Regions from separate parts of the Ensifer canadensis genome, predicted to be linked through region 2. Evidence: predicted binding sites of a transcription regulator. Region 2 holds the regulator's gene; the other holds the start of a gene.
What was found. The regulator LexA, encoded in region 2, represses DNA repair genes until DNA is damaged. The targets are predictions, from matches to a motif close to TGTTCNNNNTGTGTTCNG.

Region 1 (4,421 bases), on a different replicon from region 2:
GACACTCTGCCATTGCGGCACATGCAGACCGGCAAAGAACATCAGCGACTTCTGCTCATCGCGGGCGAACCAGGCATTTGGCACGTTTCCGCCAACCTTCTGGCTGGCCGGATCCGGTTCCGCGAAACTGGTGACCGGGACGAGGCATCGATTTTCGACACCAAACCATCGTTTCCAGTGCGGAAAACTGAGCTTGCGCACATTGGTCGTGCCGCGGTCGGCCTCCATGCGGATGAGCTCTTCGAGATCGAAAGCCTTGCCCTTGGCCGCAAGTTTCTCGGCCTTCGCTTTGGCCGCCTTCTCGAGCGCGAAACGCGGGGAAGGCAGTCCCCAGCGCGCATGGACCAGTTGCTTCTTTCCGTCGGCGGTGTTGCGGACGATCGGTCCCATCTGATCCGGGTTCATCTGGTAGGCTGGCATCAGATTGATCAGGCTTTCCGCGTCCTGGGCCCACTTTGCGACCCAGTCCTTGTCTTCCATGCGATAAAGGTTGCACATAGCAGGCCATCTACTCCGATTGAGCTCGAATGGCGGACAATCTAGCGGACGGCGCTGTTTTCGCTAGTCGAGCCGGAAGACCTCGGCATTGTCCTGGCGTTCTCGCAAGCCCTTGTAGGATGGGTGGCGGAGTTTCCCGTCCGCCGTCCAGGCGCGAAACTCGATCTCAGCAATCAAGGTCGGTTCGACCCAGATGACATCGGCACTTCCGGAATAGGGCAGGGGCGGCTGCTTTCGCTTCCAGCGGAGCGTGTCCAGCATCTTCCGTAACCTGCTCGCCTCGACTTCTTTGAATCCAGTGCCGACGCTTCCGACGTGGACGAGATCATCCCCACGATACGCAGCAAGCACCAACGAGCCGAAGCCGGCTGGGGACGCTGCCGACTTCTCATAACCGACGATGAAGAAGGCCTCGCCCTGAATGCATTTGACTTTTACCCAATCGCCGGTCCGGCCCGAGCGATAAGGCCGGTCGAGGTGCTTGCCGACGATGCCTTCCAGGCCGAGGCGGCAGACATGCTCCAGCAGGACGGCTGGTTCGGCATCGAGTGTTTCCGATAGCCTGACGGCGCCGGCTTGGTCGCTCTTTGGGCCGTTTAACGTGTCCTCGAGAAGGTGTCGGCGGGACCGGTATTCGATTCCGCGCAGATCGTGCCCGTCCAGATAAACAAGATCGAAAGCGCAGAGGACGGCTTCGGAGGCACGGTTGCCAGCTTGTTTGCCGGATGCGCCCAGCGATTGCTGCAGCAGCCCAAAATCCGGACGACCCTCTTCGTCGAGCACAACGGCCTCGCCATCGATGATCATCGTCGCCGGCCCGAGCGCTCGGGCGGCCTGCTCTATCGCTGGAAACCGGTGCGTCCAGTCATGGCCGCCACGCGTGAGGATCCGGATCCCCCGCGGTTCAATGTGAACGGCAAGGCGATAGCCATCCAATTTCAGCTCCCAGCTCCACTCGCTTCCCTTTGGGGGACGGGTCTTCAATTCCGCCAGCGCAGGCTCGACGCGCTCAGGCATGGGATCGAACAGGAGCTGTGGTTGGGCTGGATTTCGCTTGCCTCGCGGCCGGGAACGGATCGGGGCCTCGGTGTCACGAAGGAGGGGTTTTGATCTCGGAGGCTTCGTCATGCCGGGAGTTCAGCAGAAAAATCTTAAAGACACTGTGACGATCCCGACTTGTCCTCGCAATTCACACAAAGGGGTTAGCGCTCGCAGGCGCCCGGAAAAAATTCGTAGGACGCTATTGGGCTGATTCCTATGGGTATTCTGCTCATTTCTAATGATCAGGATAATATTCCCATCCCTCCGGTTGCTTGACTCTTTTATTGGGTCGGAACAGAAAGAGAACATCCGCATTTTGTTCGACATGATGTCGGCCACCTACACGACCTTGAAGGGAGCCGTGAACGATGACTGCTGCCCGTGAAAGGGTGATTTCCGATTTGCGCGAACGCATTGCATTGCTGGAAGGCGTATCAGCAAGGAAAGCCGGCTGTCTCTCCTTTGGGGTGCCGGAAATCGATGCAGTGCTCCCGGGAGGTGGTCTGGCCTATGGCGCCCTGCACGAATTTGCAGGCGGCGGGTCGGGGACGGTGGATGGTGCGGCAGCAGCCCTGTGTGCGGCGGGCATCGCGGCCCGCACCAAAGGCCCGATCGTCTGGTGCCTGACGCGCCCCGATCTGTTTTTTCCGGCGCTCGCCCAGGTCGGCCTCCATCCCGACCGGGTGATCTTTGTCGAATCCGATAGGGAGGAAGACGTTCTGGCAAATATGGAGGAAGGGCTTTCCTTTGGTGGGCTCGGCGCAGTCGTCGGCGAACTTGTTCGCCTGCCGATGGTCAGCTCGCGCCGGCTGCAGCTGGCGGCTGAGCGAAGGGGCACGATGGCGCTTGCCGTGCGACGTTGGCGGCGACAGACGGAGGCGAATGATTTCGGGCAGCCGACAGCGTCGATCACCCGATGGCGGGTGAGCGTGATGCCGTCGGAGGAATTGCCGGTGCCGGGTGTGGGGAGGGCCCAATGGTTGCTGGAATTGATGCGCGTGAAAGCGGGTGAATGTGCTGAGTTTCTCGTGAGGGCGTGCGATGACAAGGGTCGTCTCGATCTATCTTCCGGATCTGCCGACGGATCGCATTCGTCGGGCCGATCCGTCTATTCCGCCTGAACAGGCGATCGCCGTGATCGCGAGGAGCGGCTCGAAACGCTGGGTGTCGGCCGCCGACGCGGCCGCCAGGAAAGCCGGCGTGCATGTCGGAATGCCGGCGGCCAAAGCACAGGCGCTGTTCCGCGGCCTGATGCTGGTCGAGGCGGATCCTGCAAAGGATGCCGCAGCACTCGAACGCATTACCCTCTGGGCGCTGACGCTCTATTCGCCGATCGTCGCGGTCGATGGGATCGATGGGATCGTCATGGATACCGAGGGTGCCGATCACCTCCAGGGCGGCGAGCTCGCCATGGTGACCAAGATCGCCAATCAGTTCCTGGCAAAAAAACTCACCCCCCGAGTAGCGGTCGCCGACACCTGGGGTGCGGCACACGCCTGCGCCCGCGCCATCAGCCGCGAGACGGTCATCGCGCCGACCGGCGAGACCGCGCGTGCCGTCGAAAAGCTGCCGATATCGTTGCTGCGCCTTCCCGGGAAAGTCGTCAGCGATCTGCGCACGCTCGGCTTCCAGGCGATCGGCGAATTGGCCAACACGCCGCGCGCGCCGCTGACGCTCCGTTTCGGTCCGGAGATTGGCCGGCGGCTGGACCAGATGTTCGGCCGCATCTGCGAACCGATCGATCCGATCCGCACCGCCGAGCTCGTCGAGGTGAGCCGCGCCTTCGCCGAACCGATCGGTGCTGCCGAAACCATCGACAAATATGTCGGCCGGCTGGTCGTGCAACTGATCGACGAGCTGCAAAGGCTTGGCCTTGGTGTTCGGCGCGCCGATCTGATCGTCGAAAAGGTCGACGGTTCGCGGCAGGCAATCCGCGCCGGCACGGTGAAGCCAGTGCGCGATGTCGCCTGGCTGACGAAACTGTTTCGCGATCGGACGGAGAAGATCGAGCCCGGTTTCGGGATCGAGAAGCTGACACTCGTCGCCGTCATGGCCGAGCCGCTGGAGGAGCGTCAGAAATCCTCATCGCTGGTCGAGGACGAGGTCACGGACGTGACGCCGCTGATCGATATCTACGGCAACCGTGGCCAGCGTGTTTATCGGGTGGCACCCGTTGCCTCCGACGTGCCCGAGCGCTCCGTCCATCGCATCAGCGCCGCGGCCAATCCGGTCGAGGTCACCTGGGTCAGCCATTGGCGCCGGCCGGTCCGGCTGCTGGCCCGTCCCGAGCTGATCGAGGCCATTGCCTTGCTGCCGGACCGTCCACCGGTCTAGATTACCTGGCGTGGCACGCGCCGGAAGGTCAAGCGCGCCGACGGTCCGGAACGGATCTTCGGCGAGTGGTGGCAGCGAGACGCCGAGATGGAGGCGGTGCGGGATTATTTCGTCATCGAAGACGAGGCTGGCGAGCGTCTCTGGGTGTTTCGCTCCGGTGATGGCATCGATCCTGAAACCGGAAGCCACCGCTGGTTCATGCACGGGATCTTCGCATGAGTTATGCCGAGCTGCAGGTCACGACCCATTTTTCCTTCCTGCGCGGTGCGAGTTCGGCGCAGGAACTGTTCGAAACCGCCAAGGCTCTCGGTATCGAAGCCGTCGGCGTTGTCGATCGCAATTCGCTTGCCGGAATTGTACGGGCGCTTGAAGCATCGCGCGCCACCGGTTTACGCCTCGTTGTCGGTTGCCGGCTCGATCTGCAAGACGGCATGTCGTTGCTGGTCTATCCGACCGACCGGACTGCCTATTCCCGGCTGACCCGCCTCATCACGCTCGGTAAGTCGCGCGGCGGCAAGAACAACTGCATCCTCCACTGGGACGATGTC
Region 2 (4,421 bases):
CTTGAGCGTTCCTGCGAGCCTTGGGCCGGTCGATCCCTTCGTGTCCATCGGGTGGTTGATGCCGTCGTTCACCGGTAGCTCCTCGAAATCGAATGGGCTTATGCCTTCAAGGCACGCGGCGTTGACGCCGTAGAAATCCGGGTTCGCGCGCGGCTTGTGGAATGTGTAGATGCCGCACTTCGAGCAGAAGTAATGCTCTGCAGCCTTCGTGTTGAACTGATATTTGGTGAGTGCCTCGCCGCCGGAGAGAACCGTGACCCCGTCCTTGGCGGCAGAGACGGCAACCGCGCCCTTCAACTGGCAATAGGAGCAAGTGCAACGGCGGGCGGTGCGGAGGCCGCTCTTCAGTTTCACATTGAAGCGAACCGTTCCGCAGTGGCAGGCTCCGTCAAGGTTCTGAACATCGAGATTCATCCAATCATCCATCTGATTTTGAAGCGCATTTGATGAGCTTTCTTATGAGGTGGGTTGCTTGTGCTCAAGCGCATTCGGGGGCAGTCTCAATCCAGAGGACCGCACTCCCGTTGAGGCCGTTCGTTGTAGGGCCATCAGCCGATTGGGCTCAGGCGCGGGGTACGAGGCGTCTCGTCGCGCATCGGGCACATATTCAGACCAAGTGCCCGATACGTGCGCCAGCACGCTTTCGTGCTCCACGTCGGGGACGTTCCGCGGCCCGAGCCGATGCGTCGCAAGAGCGCTCGGCCAACGGATCGTGCGGAGAAAAAGCCTACGGCCGTTCGCATCCGTCCTGCATCATCCGCGCGAGGAGCGAACAGTCCGCGTCGCACCGTTGCCTTTCTTGGGTACGAACCTAGTTACCCATACCGTACCCAAGCGAGGAATTGCTGAATGAACCGTAATGGGCTCTATCTGATCATTGCCATGCTCGCCGTCGCCGTCATTGGTCTCGGCGCCTATGTCTACCGCGAGGAAACAAAACCGACCGGCGTAGAGATCAAGATTGGCCAGGACGGGGTTTCCGTTCAGGAGAATTGAGCGCCATCGGCCACACGCTCAACAGGTTTGGCAGCGGCGAATGCCGCTGGCGGTCGACGCCCCACGCGAGGTTCAAGGCGAACGCAGATCCGAAGGCGGTCGAAATACCGGCCATCGGTGGCGTAAGCGGCCGCGTGCTCGTTGCGAGCGTCAACGAAAGTGTGACGTAGATAGGGCGGCGAGCGCGTGATTCAGCCCCTCGCACGATGAAAGCAACAAGTCACCCAGCGCCTGCGCGATTGGCTAAAGCGGTTCTCCGTCAATAGCAGCCCGATTGTCGAATGTGAAACGCTGTGCGTGCCTGCGCAAAGGACATGCTGCCGGCACGCAGGTACGGTTTTCGGGGGGCAAGGAACATGGGCCAATGCGGCGCGTCCAACACGCGCAGCGAGGCTGCCCGCATCGCAGCCAACCACTGTTTTCAAAGCGCAATTCGACCGGGCTGCGCTTGCCCGCCAGTTTGCGAACGTCCGCAGTCGCCAACGACATGGCCTTGCGAGGACGCGCCCCGAAATGGTGATTCGGTCACTATTGTCAGTGCTGAAAATATTGTCTCTAGACAGAACTGGGAATGAATATCCCAACAGCGCGACCCGTATAGGTAGTGTCAAACAAAGCCAACAATGGAGGAAAAGACATAAAATGAAATATAAGATCGCCCTGACTGCTCTTGCCATTCTTGCCGTAACGACGGCCACCGCAAGCGCTGAGGATCTCGTCTTTCAGCTTAAGAACAAGACGAATGCCGTTTTGACGAACTTCTACACATCGCCGGTCGGTGTTGATCAGTGGGAAGACGACGTCTTCGGGCGGCAGGTGCTTAATCCGGGCGAAAGCATGGAAATTACCATCGCCGACGGACGTGATGTCTGCAAATACGACATGCGCTTTGAATTCGAAGAAGGTTCCGGTCTCGACACGACTGAAGACAAGCAGGATCTCTGCGAGTTGGGCGAGTACTCGATTCACGAGTAAAATCCGTCGAGCGTGAAAAACACTCGATCCGAAAATCTCCGTCTCGCTACCCTATGTGGCGAGACGTTGAAGTAAGAGAGCGGCTGGCCGGCATGAAGGCGGCTAGAGCGTTTCCGGTTTAAACGGAGTCACTAGGCGCTCTATCTATTTGTTTTTACGCATTTCCTGGCGGAAAACCGCTCCGCACTTTTCCTCGAATTGCGCTGGCGTGAGACGGGCTTAGTGGTAGCGGCGGATCAAGCCGACGAGCTTGCCCTGAATCTTGACCCGGTCAGGCCCGAAGATGCGCGTCTCATAGGCCGGGTTGGCGGCCTCTAGAGCAATTGAAGCGCCCTTGCGCCGGAAGCGTTTCAACGTTGCTTCCTCGTCATCGACTAGTGCCACGATGATATCGCCGGGATTGGCCGTGGTGGCATTGCGGATGATCACCGTATCGCCATCGAAAATGCCGGCCTCGATCATCGAATCACCCTTCACTTCAAGGGCGTAGTGCTCGCCGCTGCCGATCATATCGAGCGGCACGGTAATGTCGTGGGTGTTGTTCTGTATCGCCGAGATCGGCACGCCGGCGGCAATGCGGCCCATCACTGGAACCGACACGGAGCTGTTGTCGGCAACCGGCAGCGTTTTCGCCGCGGGGGCAGGGGCGGGCGGTTTGCCAAGGCTACCCTCGATGACGCTCGGCGAAAACCCGCGACGGGGCTGCGCGCTCGCAGCATAGGCTTCCGGCAGTTTGATGACTTCGAGCGCTCGGGCGCGGTTGGGAAGCCGGCGTATGAAGCCGCGTTCCTCGAGCGCTGTGATCAGCCGGTGAATGCCCGACTTGGATGCCAGGTCGAGTGCATCCTTCATCTCGTCGAAGGACGGCGGTACACCGGACTCCTTCATTCGTTCATGGATGAAAAGAAGCAATTCCTGTTGCTTGCGGGTCAGCATGGCAAGTCGCTCCAGAGGCGTGAAACAAATCAAGAACAGACACTATCTGTTCCATATGTGTTCCGCAAGTGCCTAAAATTCTGTGAATGTTGGTTCAATCAAGCGCAGATTGACCAACTCGTCGCTGCACGCGCCGCGCGAGGCTGATATGCCTCCTTCCGTTTATGGAATGAGGGTTTAATGACGAAGCTGATTCAAATCTTGCTGACCATCGTTGTCGCCGCGACCGCGATCCTTGGGTTTCGCTGGTATCAATACGTGGATAACAAGCAGAGCCCGTTTGACGAAGTTGGTATCGCGTTGAATGCGGCGATGCCCGGGCCGCTCAATCAATGGGGTTGTGACCGGCTGAAGCTGACATTTGGCAACGGACACCCGCCGCACGGTTGCGCCGCGGCCGATGGGACGCAGTGGAAATAGCCTGCCATCAAGGGATCAGCAGAAATATCGATGGGCGATCTGCTAGAGGAGGCCTGAATCAGGCCGGCTGCGTCGCGGAGCAGGCGTCCTCGAATTCCTTGACGGTTTCCGCGGAGTTGTCCTCCGGCAGCACAGCGTCGGCCGCTTCGGTCGCGACCGGCGTGTCGCCTTGATAGACGAAGGACTGGATGTAGTAGGCGATCGTTCCCTTCCAAACGTTCCGGCCGTCTATCTGCTGGCAGGGCACGGCCGTTTCGAAGTCGGCTTGCAGGTCGTCGACCGTGGCAGCGCTGAGGGCGATGTTAGGCGATGCGATAATCGAGGCGATAAGCAAGGCTGCAAGCACGGTGAACGTCCACTAGATCAGAGGTGGCGGCGATGGTTTGGTTAACGATGTGAACCGTGCTTTCGTTCCGAAGTCCAGCAAGCATGCCGGGCACTGTGCCGTGTTCAACAGTTCTTTGCGAAAGGCGAGCACTGGTGCTCAAGCTGTGGCAATGAAGGCACAAAGATTGGCGTGAGGTGCGTTGGCGTTTTCGATTTTCCGGCGCCCGCCTCAAAGCGTGGCGCTGGCAGCTGATCAACAATACCCGCCGCAAATGCTTCCGATGATGTTGGACGCCGTAATGGAGTGCGAGTGGCCAGCGGCATCCGCCTGTAGCGATCTTCGCATCTCCAGCCAAATACATACGACGTTCAAACGCGCTACGAAACCGGCATCTGACCGCGGGTGCTCGACCAGTCGCGCCGGGATGTCGCGGAGACGTTGCGCACCCCAGTTCGACTGGCCACTGACGGATATCTCTCTCGTGTCGTTAGTTCGAGAGGTTAAAGCCGACCGTCTTACTTCTTGTCTTTCTTGCCCAGGGAGAAACTGCTGCCGGCCAGCTTCACCTGTGAGCCTTCCGTCACAACGGCGGCTTTGACAGTCTTGTCCTTCTTTGGCTTTCTAACCTCGCGGTTACTTCGCACTTGACCTTTTGCCATGATCGTCTCCAATGAAAGAACACAAGGGGCGAAACGCCTTCGATTGGCGGCTTTTCCTTGGGTTCGGTTGGTTATTGATCGGCATTTTCGCCGATCGGCTAAATCTC

Region 1: J3R84_RS30990 (ImuA family protein) is a predicted target of LexA. The motif match lies at 1,830-1,847, and genes of this name have one in related genera.

The regions. Positions count from the first base shown of each region.
Region 1 covers NZ_CP083373.1:278,462-282,882, forward strand. Annotated here, with positions in the region: gene J3R84_RS30980 (SOS response-associated peptidase family protein) at 1-498, opposite strand, end outside; gene ligD (non-homologous end-joining DNA ligase) at 562-1,626, opposite strand; gene J3R84_RS30990 (ImuA family protein) at 1,908-2,660, shown strand; partial or broken gene J3R84_RS30995 (Y-family DNA polymerase) at 2,581-4,092, shown strand; gene J3R84_RS31000 (error-prone DNA polymerase) at 4,089-4,421, shown strand, end outside.
Region 2 covers NZ_CP083370.1:1,454,078-1,458,498, forward strand. Annotated here, with positions in the region: gene J3R84_RS07180 (GFA family protein) at 1-414, opposite strand, end outside; gene J3R84_RS07185 (hypothetical protein) at 850-996, shown strand; gene J3R84_RS07190 (hypothetical protein) at 1,639-1,971, shown strand; gene lexA (transcriptional repressor LexA) at 2,191-2,907, opposite strand; gene J3R84_RS07200 (hypothetical protein) at 3,088-3,327, shown strand; gene J3R84_RS07205 (hypothetical protein) at 3,386-3,673, opposite strand; gene J3R84_RS07210 (hypothetical protein) at 4,171-4,314, opposite strand.